3 regions of the Streptomyces sp. NPDC005963 genome follow, and region 2 is predicted to be linked to each of the others. Evidence: riboswitches for the same ligand, from Rfam matches in the RefSeq annotation. Region 2 holds a riboswitch; each other region holds the start of a gene.
The links. A riboswitch is a leader RNA that binds a small molecule or an ion and turns the genes downstream of it on or off. The one in region 2 is predicted to bind thiamine pyrophosphate.
Positions count from the first base shown of each region.

Region 1: another riboswitch for thiamine pyrophosphate. It lies ahead of thiO (glycine oxidase ThiO); the one in region 2 lies ahead of thiC (phosphomethylpyrimidine synthase ThiC).
Region 3: another riboswitch for thiamine pyrophosphate. It lies ahead of ABZ348_RS27735 (thiamine ABC transporter substrate-binding protein); the one in region 2 lies ahead of thiC (phosphomethylpyrimidine synthase ThiC).

Region 1 is NZ_JBEXVD010000004.1:322,856-328,102, forward strand. Features, by position in the region: gene thiE (thiamine phosphate synthase) at 1-374, opposite strand, end outside; gene ABZ348_RS09285 (Rv2175c family DNA-binding protein) at 464-829, opposite strand; gene ABZ348_RS09290 (FAD-dependent oxidoreductase) at 952-2,127, opposite strand; gene ABZ348_RS09295 (hypothetical protein) at 2,201-2,557, opposite strand; TPP riboswitch at 2,663-2,776, shown strand; gene thiO (glycine oxidase ThiO) at 2,773-3,978, shown strand; gene thiS (sulfur carrier protein ThiS) at 3,975-4,190, shown strand; gene ABZ348_RS09310 (thiazole synthase) at 4,251-5,042, shown strand.
Region 2 is NZ_JBEXVD010000005.1:177,046-182,292, forward strand. Features, by position in the region: gene ABZ348_RS10370 (helix-turn-helix domain-containing protein) at 1-104, shown strand, start outside; gene ABZ348_RS10375 (SsgA family sporulation/cell division regulator) at 225-659, shown strand; gene ABZ348_RS10380 (YibE/F family protein) at 759-2,114, opposite strand; TPP riboswitch at 2,729-2,886, shown strand; gene thiC (phosphomethylpyrimidine synthase ThiC) at 2,879-4,705, shown strand; gene ABZ348_RS10390 (hypothetical protein) at 4,973-5,247, opposite strand, start outside.
Region 3 is NZ_JBEXVD010000026.1:38,080-43,326, forward strand. Features, by position in the region: gene ABZ348_RS27725 (ABC transporter ATP-binding protein) at 2-1,036, opposite strand; gene ABZ348_RS27730 (iron ABC transporter permease) at 1,036-2,730, opposite strand; gene ABZ348_RS27735 (thiamine ABC transporter substrate-binding protein) at 2,706-3,803, opposite strand; TPP riboswitch at 3,897-4,006, opposite strand; gene rlmN (23S rRNA (adenine(2503)-C(2))-methyltransferase RlmN) at 4,114-5,223, opposite strand.

The DNA.
Region 1 (5,247 bases), on a different contig from region 2:
GGTGCGGCACCGATGACGGCGCGGGCAGCGGGTACCGGAAGGTCTCCCTGCCCCAGATGGAGCACGTCGGCGCCGATGGCATGGGCGACGTCCGCGCGGTCGTTCACCGCGAGCAGCTTGCCGTGCCTGCGGCAGGCGTCCGCGAAGATCCGGAGGTTCTCCAACTCCGCTGCGGCTTCCATGCCCTTGTCCCGGAGTTGCACGATGTCCACGCCGCCGGAGAGGGCCGCGTCGAGGAAGTCGGGGAGGTCCCCCTGCCGGGTCCTGGCGTCGGTGCACAGATAGAGCAGGGACGCGTCCAGGGCGCGGCGCAGCGGCTCGGCGGCCACCGCCCGGGTGGACGGTTCGGACGACGGCGCATGGGTCGCGGACATAAGGATCCCCCGGAGCAGTTCGGCGGTGTGCGGCCGGGCTGGGACGTGGCCGCACACCGCGGGTGCTGTGTCGTTCGTGATGGCGCGACCTAGACGGCGAGCGCCTGCGCTCTGCGCTTCACCTCCGTGCCGCGGTTCTCGCTGAGCGCCTGTGCGGGGGTGCCCGGCAGCGACGGGTCGGGAGTGAAGAGCCACTCCAGCATCTCCGCGTCGGTGAATCCGTCGTCCCTCAGCAGGGTCAGGGTCCCGGAGAGGCCCTTCACGACCTTGTCGTCGCTGATGAAGGCGGCGGGGACGTGCAGCGCCCTGTTCTCCCCGCGGCGCACCGCGATCAGCTGGCCCTCCTTGACCAGTTGCCTCACACGGGTCACCTCGACCCCGAGCTTCTCCGCGATGTCGGGGAGGTTGAGCCAGGCGGGCACGAGGGCATCGATCTTTGCGTCAATCTCGGTCACGGGACAAGCCTGCCATCTGGGACTGTCAGCCGGTAGCCGGACCCCGGCCGTGGAGCACGTCCATCCGGGGATCCGAGGAAGGGAACCGCTGGTCAGCGCCCTGCGGAATCGCTCATTTCGATTTACTGGGAAGCGGCCTTCAGGGGGATCGACGGGTCGCCGGCGCGCTCGACGACCAGGAGCGCTCCGCTGTGGATGAGCTTGCGGCCCTGTGCCAGGTCGCGGGGCCTCCCCACGGCGAGCAGGGCGACCAGAGCTCCGCGCCGCAGCCACAGCACCGACCACTCCGGGTCAGCGGGGTCGCCCCGCCACAGGACGGTGTCCGCAGCCGCGTGGTCGCCGGCGTACTGCACGAACCGCCCGAACTGCTCGGACCAGAAGTACGGCACGGGGTCATAGGTCTGGGGTGGTGTGCCGAGTACGTCGGCGATCACGTTGGACGCGACCGTCCGGGGTCCTTGGAGTGCGTTGTCCCAGTGGTGGACGAGGAGTCGTCTGCCGTAGCGCGCGGAGGGGAAGGATGCGCAGTCGCCCACGGCGTACACGGAGGGCAGGGAGGTGCGGAGGTGCTCGTCGGCGACGATCGCGGCGTCCGCTCCGATGGCGATCCCCGAACCGGCGAGCCAGGCGGTGGCGGGGCGGGCCCCGATGCCGACGACGACGGCTCCGGCGGGGATGCGCCGCCCGTCCGCCAGGAGCACCGAGCCGTCCTCCACACCGGCGACCCGGGTACCGGTGAGCAGTTGCACTCCGCCCTGGCCGTACCAGGCGGCCATCGGGGCCGCGACCTCGGCGGGCAGCGCGCCGGCGAGGGGGAGGTCCGCGGCCTCGACCACGGTGACCGCACACCCGGCCGCCCGGGCGGCCGTGGCGAACTCGGCCCCGATCCACCCCGCACCGACGACCACGATGTCGTGCTGCCGGGCGAGGACGGGACGCAGTCGGGCCGCGTCGTCGAGCGTGCGCAGCAGATGGACGCCGGGGACGCCTTCGGTGCCCGGCAGTTCGATCGGCTCCGCGCCCGTGGCGATGACCAGGGTGTCGTAGGGGACGGGGCCGGCCTCGGTGTCCAGTTCCCGGGCGGTGGCGCGCACTCCGGTGACGTCCACGCCGAGGCGGAGTTCGATGTCCAGCGCTTCGAAGTCGACCTCGAAGGCGGAGTCCTCGGCCTTGCCGAGCAGAACCGCCTTGGACAGGGGCGGTCTGTCGTACGGCTGGTGGGGTTCGGCGCCGATCAGGGTGATCGGGCCGGTGAAGCCCTGCTCGCGCAGGGCGACGGCGGTCTGCACCCCCGCCATGCCCGCACCGACGACCGTCACGCGCTGTGTCCGCTGCTCGCTCACATGCCCACCCTAAACAGCTGACGGAACGTCAGGAAAGCAGGGCGTCTGCGGGGACCTCTTCGACCACGCTCGTACCGCTGCCCTCCTGCGACTCCCACTCCCAGGTCTCGTCCAATCTGACCCGCCCGTCGGGCAGGTCGACGACCTCGGAGACGCAGTGCCCCGACGACGTGGTCCCGTCGGCCTTGAGCTGGACGTAGCGGAAGTCGATCCGGTCATTCTCACGACTGCCGACCAGATAGCCGCGGACCACGTCGCCACCCTCGTACTCGGCCCAGATCCGACCGTCCCGCTCGTGGTACGCGAACCGGGTGCTGGTGCCCACCTGACCCGGTGCCTGATCGGCGACCGGGGCGAGGACGAGCCCGTCGAGTGACCTTGCCATGCTCCGCGCTCCCTTGCGCCTGGGGCCCACTCGGTCGCACCGGCCACGGCGGTGCGCGGCCGACCCTCTGACGCGAGTTGGGGCCGGGGGTTAGGGTGGCCACCGTAAAGCACTCGCGGGAGCCCGGACGCACCGGGCTGAGAGGGGGGCTGGCCGGCCTCCGACCGTACGAACCTGATCCGGGTCATGCCGGCGAAGGGAGGAGCTGGCCCACCGTGCCGTACGTCCCCCGCACCCGCGCCACAGCGCAGGGCGCGCACGCACCGTCCAAGAGCACCGACGTCCTCGTCGTCGGGGGCGGAATCATCGGCCTCGCCACCGCCTGGCGAACCGCCCAACACGGTCTGGGCGTCGCCGTCGTCGATCCTGCACCGGGCGGTGGAGCGGCCCAGGTGGCGGCGGGAATGCTCGCCGCCGTCACCGAACTCCACTACGGCGAGCAGACCCTGCTCGCCCTCAATCTGGAATCCGCGCAGCGCTACCCGGACTTCACCGCCGAACTGGAGGAGTGCAGCGGCCAGGAGGTCGGCTACCGCCCCTGCGGCACCCTGGCGGTGGCGCTCGACAGCGACGACCGGGCCCATCTGCGGGAGCTCCACGCCCTTCAGCAGCGCTCCGGCCTGGACTCCCAGTGGCTCTCGGGCCGCGAATGCCGACGTCTCGAACCGATGCTCGCCCCCGGCGTACGCGGCGGACTGCGGGTGGACGGCGACCACCAGGTCGACCCGCGACGGCTCACCTCGGCGTTGCTCACCGCCTGCGAACGCGCCGGCGTGGTCTTCCACCGCGACTGGGCGCAGTCCCTCACCGTGCGCGGTGACCGGGCGGTGGGCGTGCGGCTCGCCGACGGGCAAGAGGTCCGCGCCGAACAGACCGTACTCGCCGGCGGCAGCTTCAGCAGGGAGCTGGACGGGGTGCCGCCGCACGTGCTGCCCCCGGTACGACCGGTCAAGGGCCAGGTCCTGCGCCTCCGGGTGCCTGCCGCCTTCGCCCCCTTCCTGTCCCGGACCGTACGGGCGGTCGTGCGGGGCGGCTCCGTCTACCTGGTGCCGCGGCAGGACGGCGAACTGGTCGTCGGGGCCACCAGCGAGGAGCTGGGGTGGGACACCACGGTCACCGCGGGAGGCGTCTACGAACTGCTGCGCGACGCCCATGAACTGGTCCCCGGCATCACCGAACTGCCCCTCGTCGAGACCAGGGCCGGACTGCGCCCCGGCACCCCGGACAACGCCCCCCTCCTCGGCCCGACCGCGCTGCCCGGCCTGCTGCTCGCCACGGGGCACTACCGCAATGGCGTCCTACTCACCCCGCTGACCGCCGATGCGATGGCTTCGGTGCTCGTCCGCGGCGTACTGCCCGACGAGGCGCTCCCCTTCACCCCGCACCGTTTCGCACCCCTCGCCCAGGAGCACTCCGCATGAACACTCACCCCGTGGCGGTGTCCATCAACGGCGAAAGGCGCGAAGTCTCCGCCGGAACCACCCTGGGCGCCCTGGTCGCCGAGCTCACCGCCGCCCCGACGGGCGTCGCGGCAGCGGTGAACGAGACCGTGGTGCCCCGTAGCCGCTGGGAGCTGACCCTCCTCGACGACGGAGACCGCATCGAAGTGCTCACCGCTGTTCAGGGAGGCTGACCCGTGTCCACACCCGCCTCTGCCCCCACCGACGCTCCCGGCCCTCCCGCTGACACCGGCTTGGACGATCCGCTGCTCATCGCGGACACCGCCTTCACCTCCCGACTGATCATGGGTACGGGCGGGGCGCCCAGTCTCGACGTCCTGGAACGCGCCCTCGTGGCCAGCGGCACCGAACTCACCACGGTGGCCATGCGCCGCCTCGATCCCACCGTCCAAGGCTCGGTGCTCTCGGTCCTCGCCGAACTCGGCATCCGGGTCCTGCCCAACACGGCGGGCTGCTTCACCGCGGGCGAGGCCGTCCTCACCGCCCGGCTCGCCCGTGAGGCCCTCGGCACCGACTGGATCAAGCTGGAGGTCGTCGCCGACGAACGGACCCTGCTGCCCGATCCGGTCGAATTGCTCGATGCGGCGGAAACTCTGGTCGACGACGGTTTCACCGTACTGCCCTACACGAACGACGATCCGATCCTGGCCCGGAAGCTGGAGGACGCGGGGTGCGCAGCGGTGATGCCCCTCGGGTCCCCGATCGGTTCCGGGCTGGGTATCCGCAATCCCCACAACTTCCAGCTGATCACCGAGCGGGCGCAGGTGCCCGTGATCCTCGACGCGGGCGCGGGCACCGCGTCCGATGCCGCGTTCGCCATGGAGCTGGGGTGCGCAGCGGTGATGCTCGCATCAGCGGTCACCCGCGCCCAGGAACCGGTGCTGATGGCGCACGCGATGCGGCACGCGGTCACGGCCGGCCGCCTCGCCCGGCGCGCCGGACGCATCCCCCGCCGGCACTTCGCCCTGGCGTCGTCGCCGGAGGCCGGCAGGGCGGAGTTCGACCCCGAGCGCCCCGCGTTCTAGGCGTGCTGTCGCGGAACGCCCCGCTCCGCCAGGTCGCGCACGGCTGCGCAACGGCGCCCGCCGGACGCGGTCCACCCCGGTCCCCGGCGGCGGGGCGGGCGTCCGGCGGCGGGGTAAGCGCAGGCCCGCCGGTGCGCGCGGGCTGTCACAGCTCTGCTGCGGTACGGACGCGACCAGATCGTCCTGTCGGTACCGGCTCGTAGAA
Region 2 (5,247 bases):
CTCTACCCCTCCACCAAAAGGAACGCCTGCTCCCCGTGGTCGAACAGCTACGCAGCGGAGTCAGTGAGCTGCGCGACGCGCTGACCTTCTCTATCAGTATCTGAAAAATCACTCCTTGTAGTCCTCTAGCGTGTGCAGCACGATTACGGCAAGAGCGCCAGGGGGATCATTCCTGGCCGTTTTCGGCAGGCTTTCAGCGGGTTTCATTCACTGCGGGGTAGACGATGCGCGAGTCGGTCCAGGCCGAGGTCTTGATGAGTTTTCTTGTCTCCGAGGAGCTGTCGTTCCGGATTCCGGTGGAGCTCCGGTATGCGACGGACGATCCCTACGCTCTGCGGATGACCTTTCATCTGCCTGGAGACGCGCCTGTGACCTGGGTCTTCAGTAGGGATCTCCTACTGGACGGGGTGCTGGGTCCCAGCGGTGACGGTGATGTGCACATCGGCCCCACCGGCCCCGAGGAGTTGGCCGACATCGCCATTCGGCTCCAAGTGGGCGCGGACCGGGCCTTGTTCCACGTGAGCACGGCGCCGGTGGTGGCCTTCCTCGACCGCACCGACAAGTTGGTGCCACTGGGACAGGAGCGAACCTTCGGGGACTTCGAAGGGAATCTGGACAAGGCCCTCCAGGAGATCCTGGCCGAGGAGAACGCCGGCTGACGGCCTGTGGAGGGCGGCGGGGCACAGCGGAACCCCGACGCCTCCCCTTCGGGACCGCGCGTGCCCGACCCCGAAGGGTTGCCCGCCCCGGCTCCGGAACTACTTCTTGCGACGTCGTCCCTTGCCCCCGCGTCCCAAAGCCCCGCTTACGCCCTCGTTGCGCCGCCCTGTGGCCTCGGCCGTGCCGTCCCCGGCCGTGCGGGGAGCGCCCAGCCCGCCGGGAACACCGCCGCCCCTCTCCGTACCTCCGTCTCCGCCCGCTGCCGGGCGGTCGGATGAGACCACCAGGGCCGCGAGCGCCGTGGTTACCGGAACGGAGGCCACCAGACCGATCGATCCGATCAGTGTCCGGACGATCTCCTCCGCCACCAGTTCGCTGTTGGCGACGGTGCCCACACTGCTCTGGGCGATCGAGAAGAGCAGCAGGAGGGGCAGCGCCGCGCCCGCGTAGGCCAGCACCAGCGTGTTCACCACGGAGGCGATGTGGTCGCGCCCAATCCGGATCCCGGCGCGGTACAGCGCCCGGGGGCCCATTTTGGGATCCGCCTGGTGCAACTCCCAGACCGCTGACGTCTGGGTCACCGTGACGTCGTCGAGCACTCCGAGGGAGCCGATGATGACACCGGCCAGGAGGAGCCCGCTCATGTCGATGTGGGGGTACAGCCCGTGGATCAGACCGGTGTTGTCGTCCGTGTTGCCACTGAGGTGCGCCCAGCCGATGTAGAGCGATCCGAGCAGACCGATCAGCAGGAGCGAGATCAGGGTGCCGAGGACGGCGACCGACGTGCGGGCGGTCAACCCGTGGCACAGATAGAGGGCGACCAGCATGATCGCACTCGCCCCTACCACTGCGACGATCAGCGGATTGGACCCGGCCAGGATGGCGGGGAGGATGAACAGGGTGAGGACGGCGAAGGAGATGACCAGCGCAACCAGGGCCATCACCCCGCGCATCCGTCCCACGAGCACGACCGCGAGGGCGAAGATGCCGGCGAGCAGGGTCATCGGGAAGCTGCGGTTCACATCGATGACCGCGTACTGGAGATCGCGCGGAGCGTCCGGAGCGTACGCCACCACCACTTCTTGACCCTGCTCCAACTGCCGTGAGGCATCCGGCTGGATGACCTCGGTGAAGACGCGCCCCATGTCCTTGCCGCTGGTGATCTCGATCTTCGCCTTCTTGCACTGGCCCTGCTGGGAGTTGACCGCCTCCCGTCCTTCGGGGGTGCTGGTGTCTCCCGTCGGAGGCACCACGGCGACGTTGACGTCCTTGCAGTCGACCCGCTGCACGCTGGCCACCCTCGCCTGCTCGGTCTGTCGGTCGAACCCGACGCCGGTGCGTTCGTGACCGGGTGCGGAGCCGGGCCAGAGCATGACCAGTCCCACGACGACGGCCGTGGCGAAGGGAATCAACACGGCGGCGATCACCTTGCGGAGGTGCCGCGAGACGGGCATGGCGGGGCCGTGGCTGTGTGAGTGCCCGTGGGAGTGGCCGGACGGAGGGGCGGGGGAGGAGCGGCTCCGGGGGTGGTCGTGGCCTGAACCGTGGTCGTGCCCCGAACCGTGGTCGTGAGCGGACGGTTGGACGGGCGTGGACGGTTGGACGGGCGAGGGTGGCTGGACGGGCGCGGAGGTCCGCCCGGTGGTCTGGTGGGGCTCGTGGGAGTCCGACCAGTCCGGGAGCGGCGCGTCCGGTTGCCTGTGGTGGTGGCCCTGCGGATCAGGGACGTACGACGGGCCCCGGGAGGCGCCGTAACCGCCCTGGGCGGACGGGCGTTCGGAAACGTCCGCCGAGCTGTCGGCGGGGCCCGGGGGTTGGCCCTGCGGTTCGGGCCATGCGGGCATCGGCCGCTGACGCGGCGGGCCGGGATTCCGGGGGGATTCCGGGGTCTCCTGCGAGTGCTCCGTCGACTCCCGCGGCGGACGGTGGGACTCCGGAGAGAGCGGTCTCCACTGGGGATCGGGCCCTTGCTGGGGGTCGGACGGCGAAGAGGTCACCGACCGATCATCGCAAGAACGGCACGGGGCCTCTGTTCAGCGCGCCAGAAAGGGCGCTAGCGTGGTGGCACCTTTGCACACGCGGGAGCTCGGAGCACCGGGCTGAGAGGGCGCTGACCTCCGTAGAGCCGACTGGCCGCAGCCAGCACGGCAGTGACGGAAACCGCTGCGTCGACCGCCGAACCTGTTACCGGGTAATGCCGGCGTAGGGAGTAGGTCTCATGACCGTTCAGGATGCACGCACGCGCGCCGTCGACCAGGTCGGATCCACCGAGCCGGGCGACTCCATCGAATCCGCCGCGCCGGCCGGGCGGAAGCCGGGCTGGCACAAGGGGTACGTCGAGGGCTCGCGCCCCGACCTCCGGGTGCCCGTTCGACAGGTGCACCTCACCAACGGGAAGGACGTCACGCTGTACGACACGTCCGGCCCGTACACCGATCCCGTAGTCGACACCGACGTACGACGAGGACTGGCGCCGCTCCGGGAGAACTGGATCATCGCCCGGGGGGACACGGAGGAGTACGCGGGCCGGCCGGCCCGCCCCGAGGACGACGGACTCAAGCACACTTCGCCGCGCGGTGGGCTGAGGAATCTCGACGCGGTCTTCCCCGGTCGCCCGCGTCAGCCCCGCCGGGGGCGCGACGGGCAGCCGGTGACGCAACTCGCGTACGCGCGCCGCGGGGAGATCACTCCGGAGATGGAGTACGTCGCCATCCGCGAGAACGTTTCCCCCGAGGTCGTACGGGAGGAGATCGCCGCAGGTCGGGCGGTGCTGCCCGCCAACGTCAACCACCCGGAGATCGAGCCGATGATCATCGGCAAGCGGTTCCTGGTGAAGGTCAACGCTAACATCGGCAACTCCGCGGTCACCTCCTCCATCGAGGAGGAGGTGGACAAGATGACCTGGGCGACGCGTTGGGGCGCCGACACGGTCATGGACCTGTCCACCGGACGCAACATCCACACCACCCGGGAGTGGGTGCTCCGGAACTCCCCGGTACCGATCGGGACGGTTCCGCTCTACCAGGCCCTGGAGAAGGTCGACGGCCGGGCCGAGGAGCTGAACTGGGAGATCTACAAGGACACGGTCATCGAGCAGGCTGAGCAGGGCGTGGACTACATGACCGTCCACGCCGGGGTGCTGTTGCGGTACGTGCCCCTGACCGCGCGGCGCAAGACGGGCATCGTCTCCCGCGGCGGATCGATCATGGCTGCCTGGTGCCTGGCACACCACAAGGAATCGTTCCTCTACGAGAACTTCGAGGAACTGTGCGAGATCCTCGCCGCCTACGACGTCACCTACTCGCTCGGCGACGGTCTGCGGCCCGGGTCGATCGCCGACGCCAACGACGAGGCACAGTTCGCGGAGTTGCAGACCCTGGGCGAGCTCAACCGGATCGCCAAGCGGTTCCAGGTGCAGACGATGATCGAAGGCCCGGGTCACGTCCCCATGCACAAGATCAAGGAGAACATCGATCTGCAGCAGGAGGTCTGCGAGGAGGCCCCCTTCTACACGCTAGGTCCGCTCACGACCGATGTGGCGCCTGCCTATGACCACATCACCTCCGGAATCGGAGCGGCGATGATCGCTTGGTGGGGCACGGCGATGCTGTGTTACGTCACGCCCAAGGAGCATCTCGGTCTGCCGAATCGAGACGATGTGAAGACCGGGGTGATCACCTACAAGATCGCCGCACATGCCGCCGATCTCGCCAAGGGACATCCGGGTGCCCAGGAATGGGACGACGCGCTATCCGATGCCCGTTTTGAGTTCCGTTGGGAAGACCAGTTCAATTTGGCGCTCGATCCGGATACCGCAAGGGAGTTCCACGACGAGACGCTGCCGGCCGAACCGGCGAAGACCGCCCATTTCTGCTCCATGTGCGGCCCCAAGTTCTGCTCGATGAAGATCAGCCGCAGCATCAATGAGCAGTTCGGCGGCGATCAAGCACAAAAGACCGACGAGGAGGTCTCCGCGGGGATGCTCCAGAAGTCGAAGGAGTTCGCAGCCAGTGGCAATCGGGTGTATCTGCCCATGGCCGACTGATCGAACCGCGGGCTGACTCCGGCACGTACGGCACTGCTCGTCCGTGGGAGGACCATCCCGTGGGCTCGTGGGCTCGTGGGCTCGTGGGCTCGTGGGCTCGTGGCTCCTGGGCTCGTGGGCGGTGCCGGCCGGGGCGCCCGTTGCCGAACCGATCCTGGGCCCCCTGCCCGGAGCGTCTCCACGGGACCGGCCGTTTCACCGGCCCGTGGAGACGCCGGGCCCTGAGTCCGATGGTCCGCATCCCGCACGGACCATCGGAGCGGACGGTCAGTCCGGTTGGTGCTCCGGACCGCCGAAATCAGGGCTGGAGAAGTCGGGACTGGTGAAGGTGGGGCGCTGCCCCTTGGTCGCGCCTTCGCTGGGACTGGAGTAGTCCGGTCCGCTGTATCCCACCTTGGGGATGCGGCCCAGGGGGCGTGGCGGTGCGGTGGAGGCGGGGTCGGCGCTCGGATCGTTCAAGGTCGCCTGGAGGAAGGGCAGGATGCCGCGTTCCAGCAGGGCGTGGCGCCAGGCGTCCTTGGCGCGGGCCACCTCGTCGGGCA
Region 3 (5,247 bases), on a different contig from region 2:
CTCACCCCAGGACCACCACCTCGTCCACCGCGAAGGTGACCCCCACCTCCGCGCCCTCGTCGGGAACGTCCCGCAGCGCCACCTCCGCCTCCAACGGGGGGCCTCCCTCGGGACGCAGCCGTACCGCCACCCGGCTGCCGCGGAACGTCCGACCCTCCACACGACAGCGCACACCGTCCTCGGGCGCCCCGATGCGCACCCCCGCAGGTCGCACCAACAGCCGCTGCTCGCCCTGTGCCGAGCCGTCAGGAACGGGGACCTTCCCCCACGACGTACGGGCGACCGTGCCGCTGACGGTGGCCGGGACGACATTGTCGAAGCCGAGGAACCGGGCGACGAACTCATCGGCCGGGCGCTGCCAGACCTCCAGCGGCGCACCCGTCTGGGCGATGCGCCCTTCGTGCATGACCACCACCCGGTCGGCGAGCGCGAACGCCTCGCCCTGGTCGTGGGTGACGGCGAGGACGGTGGTGCCCAACCGCCCGAACAGCTCCCGCAGTTCGATGACGAGCCGCTCCCGCAATCCCCGGTCCAACTGCCCGAGAGGCTCGTCCAGCATCAACAGCCGCGGCTCGGGGGCGAGCGCCCTGGCCAGGGCGACCCGCTGCTGCTCACCACCGGAGAGGGAGGAGATCGCCCGCCGCTGGGCGCCGGGCAGTCCCACCAGCTCCAGCAACTCGGTGACCCGTCGCTGTTGTTCGGCCTTCGTGGCGCCGTGCATCCGCAGCCCGAAGGCCAGGTTGCCGCCGACGTCCCGTTGCGGAAAGAGCTGGTGGTCCTGGAACATCAGCCCGACACCGCGTCGGTGCACCGGGACGCCACCCTGGTCGGCTCCCGAAAGGAGCACCCGCCCGGCATCGGCGTGCTGGAGTCCGGCGACCACACGCAACAGCGTCGACTTCCCGCTGCCGCTGGGACCGAGGACACAGACGATCTCGTGCGCGACGACGTCCAGACGTACCGCGTCGAGCACGGCGCGCGAGCCGAAGCGGACGGTCACGTCATCGAGGCGGAGCAGCGGATCGGTCGGGGCCATCAGAATTCTCCGGAGGTGTTGCGGACCCGGGTCCGCTCCAGCAGTAGCAGCGCGGTCGCGCACACGGCCATCAGGATCGTGCTCAGCGCCATGGCCTGGCCGTAGTTCAGCTCTCCTGGCCGTCCGATCAGCCGTGCCACCGCGACGGGCAGGGTGGGGTGGTCGGGCCGGGCGATGAACACGGTGGCTCCGAACTCGCCCAGGGAGACGGCGAACGCGAAGCCGGCAGCGATCAGCACCGCCCGCCGCACCATGGGGAAGTCGACCTCGCGCCACACCCGGAGCGGAGAGGCACCGAGCACCGCCGCCGCCTCGCGCAGCCGCCCGTCGACGGCCCGGAGGACCGGCAGCATGATCCGTACCACGAAGGGGACTCCGACCAGGGCCTGGGCCAGCGGCACCAGGATCCAGGAAGCTCTGAGGTCCAGGGGCGGCTCGTCCAGGGTGATCAGGAAGCCGAAGCCGACGGTCACCGCGGAGACACCGAGCGGCAGCATCAGCAGTGCGTCGAAGCCCCGGACCAGCCGACCCGCCCGTCTGGTGAGCGCGGCAGCCGCGAGTCCGCCGATGAGTACGGCGATGCCGGTCGCGGCCAGCGCGTACTGGAGCGAGTTCCAGACCGCTTCGATCGGCGGAACGAGGAAGGCGGACCCGCTGTCGTCGAGGTCGCCCAACGCCCGGTAGTAGTCGAATCCATAGCCGCCCGGGGTATCGAGGGAGCGTTCCACCAGCACCGCGAGCGGGGCGATGAGCAAGAGGGCGACGGTGGTGAGCACCACGCCGAGCAGGGTCCACTGGCCCCTGCCGCGCGGCGGCCTGGCGGTGCGTGCCGGATCCACCAGCCGCAAGGTGCTCTCTCGGCGGCGCAGGGTCCGGGCGTGCACGGCGAGGACGGCACCGACCGCGACGAACTGCACCATCGTGAGCACCGCCGCCGTTCTCAGGTCCAGCAGCTGCGCGGTCTGCCGGTAGATCTCCACTTCCAGCGTGGCGTAGGAGGGTCCGCCGAGGATCTGTACGACGCCGAAGGAGGTGAAGGTGAAGAGGAAGACCATCAGGGCCGCTGCGGCCAGGGCGGGCGTCAGTGCGGGCAGGGTCACCTGCCGCCAGGCCGCGATGCGCCCGGCTCCCAGCACCCGCGCGGCCTCCTCCTGCCGGGGGTCGAGCTGGGACCAGAGCCCGCCGACGGTCCTGACGACGACGGCGTAGTTGAAGAAGACGTGGGCGAGCAGGATGGCCCAGACGGTGGCGTCCAGCCGAACGCCCCACAGTTCGTCCAGCGGTCCGCCGCGGCCCACCAGGGCGAGGAAGGCGGTGCCGACGACGACCGTGGGCAGCACGAACGGCACGGTCACCGCCGCTCGCAGCAGCCGTTTGCCGGGGAATTCCAGCCGGGCGAACACATAGGCCCCGGGCAGCGCGACGAGCAGGGTGAGCGCGGTGGAGGCGAGCGCCTGCCAGGTGGTGAACCAGAGCACCCGCTGGAGGTCGTCACGGCCGATGACCTCGCCGATCCGGGCGAACTGCCACGCTCCGCCGTCCCTGAGCCCCCGGCCGACGATGGCGGCGACCGGGTAGGCGAAGAAGACGGCGAAGAAGGTGACGGGCAGGGCCATCAGACCGAGCCGCGCGGCGGTGGCCCGCAGCTCGGTCCGACGGCCGGTCCGTGCTACTTCACGACGAGCGAGGACCACGTCTGGATCCACTGCTCCCGGTTCTTGGCGATGGTGTCGGGTGCGACGGTCTTCGGAGCGTCGATGACCTCGCCGAAGGTGGTGAACAGCTCGGGGAGCTTGGCGCCCTTGAGGACCGGATTGACGAACATGTTCAGCGGCATGTCCTCCTGGAACGTCTTGGAGACCATGAAGTCCAGCAGCGCCTTGCCGCCCGCCTCGTTCTTGGCGCCGTTCAGCAGCCCGGCGAACTCGATCTGACGGAAGCAGGTGCCGGTGGCGACACCGGTAGGGGCCGTCGTGGGCTGGGGCTTGGAGTAGAGGACCTCCACCGGCGGGCTTGAGGCGTAGGAGACGACGAGCGGACGATCGGCCTTCGCCTTCTTGCCACCGGCCGAGCCGGAGAACTCTTCGTTGTACGCCTGGTCCCAGCCGTCGACGACCTTGACGCCATTGGCCTTGAGCTTCTTCCAGTACCCGGTCCACTGGTCTTCGCCGTACTGGGCGACCGTGCCGAGGAGGAAGCCGAGGCCGGGCGACGAGGTGGCCGCGTTCTCGACGACGAGCAGGTTCTTGTACTCGGGCTTGACCAGGTCGTCGAAGGTGACCGGGGGCGCCAGCTTCTTGTCGGCGAAGTACTTCTTGTCGTAGTTGACGCAGATGTCCCCGGTGTCGACCGGGGTGACGCGGTGCTCGCCCTTGTCCAGTTGGACTTCGGCGCTCACCTGGTCCAGGCCCTTGGCCCGGTATCCGGTGAACAGCCCCTTGTCTAGGGCGCGGGAGAGCAGGGTGTTGTCGACGCCGAAGAAGACGTCGCCCTGCGGGGAGCCCTTGGTGAGGATCTCCTTGTTGAGCGCGGTACCGGCGTCCCCGCTCTTGAGGATCTTCACCTTGTATCCGGACTGCTTGGTGAAGTCGGCCAGTACGGCGTCGGACACGGCGAACGAATCGTGGGTGACCAGGGTGACCGTCTTGGACGGCTTGCCCGAGGACCCGGCGTCCTCGGTGTCCCCGTCGGTGCCGCAGGCGGCGAGCGCGGTGACGCCCAGCGCCGCGGCCAGCGCGGTGACCGTGGCCTTCTTGATGGTGTTCACTGAGAATTCCTCCTGGGGGTGGCCAGGAAGAGACGCGGCCCCACCCGCTCCCCGCGCACGAGGCGCACGAGGAATTCGGGCAGGGCGCAACAGCTTGAGTGGTGTCCGAACTCCCTACCCAGAATGACCTGGGCGAGGTTCAGAGGGTCTGCGGTCTTCTCAAACCGCACTCTCAGCGCTGTGGCGCTCCCCTGTCGGATATATGCAGATGTACGAGGCACACCTTACAAGGTCCACACCCCTCGACGGCAGGGGTCCTCGACGGCAGAGGCCCCGGGGCCGACAAAACCCCTGAACCCCCACAAGGCACTCAGCGCTCGGCTGCCGCCAGCTGACCGCACGCGCCGTCGATCTCCTGCCCCCGGGTGTCCCGGACGGTCACGGGCACCCCGTGCGCGGCGATCGCGTTGACGAAGGCCCGCTCGTCCTCGGGCCGCGAAGCGGTCCACTTGGAGCCCGGGGTCGGGTTCAGCGGGATCAGATTGACGTGGACCCGCTTGTTCTTCAGCAACCGGCCGAGGAGGTCACCGCGCCACGCCTGGTCGTTGATGTCCCGGATCAGCGCGTACTCGATGGAGACCCGACGGCCGGACTTCTCCGCGTACTCCCAAGCGGCGTCGAGGACCTCACGGACCTTCCAGCGGGTGTTGACGGGAACGAGGGTGTCGCGCAGTTCGTCGTCGGGCGCGTGCAGCGAGACGGCGAGACGGCACTTGAAGCCCTCGTCGGCGAAGCGCAGCATCGCCGGCACCAGACCGACGGTCGACACGGTGATCCCGCGCTGGGAGATGCCGAGCCCGTCCGGCTCCGGATCCGTGAGCCGACGGATCGCGCCGACGACCCGCTTGTAGTTGGCGAGCGGCTCGCCCATCCCCATGAACACGATGTTGGACAGCCGCGCCGGACCGCCGGGGACCTCCCCGTCCCGCAGGGCGCGCATTCCGTCCACGATCTGGTGGACGATCTCGGCCGTGGACAGATTGCGATCGAGGCCGGCCTGTCCTGTCGCGCAGAACGGACAGTTCATGCCACAGCCGGCCTGTGAGGAGATGCACATGGTCACCCGGTCCGGGTAGCGCATCAGCACCGACTCCACCAGCGTCCCGTCGTGCAGCCGCCACAGGGTCTTGCGGGTGGTGTCCTCGTCACAGGAGATGTGGCGCACGACGGACATCAGATCGGGCAGCAGTTCGGAGGCGAGCTTCTCCCGCGCGGCGGCGGGGATGTCGGTCCACTGGGCCGGGTCGTGCGCGTACCGGGCGAAGTAGTGCTGCGAGAGCTGCTTGGCACGGAACGGCTTCTCACCGATGGCCGCGACGGCTTCCTTCCGCTCGGCGGGCGAGAGGTCGGCGAGGTGCCGCGGGGGCTTCTTGGCTCCGCGAGGTGCAACGAAAGTGAGCTCTCCCGGGGCGGGGGCCATGAGCGGTAACTCCTCAGTGAGACG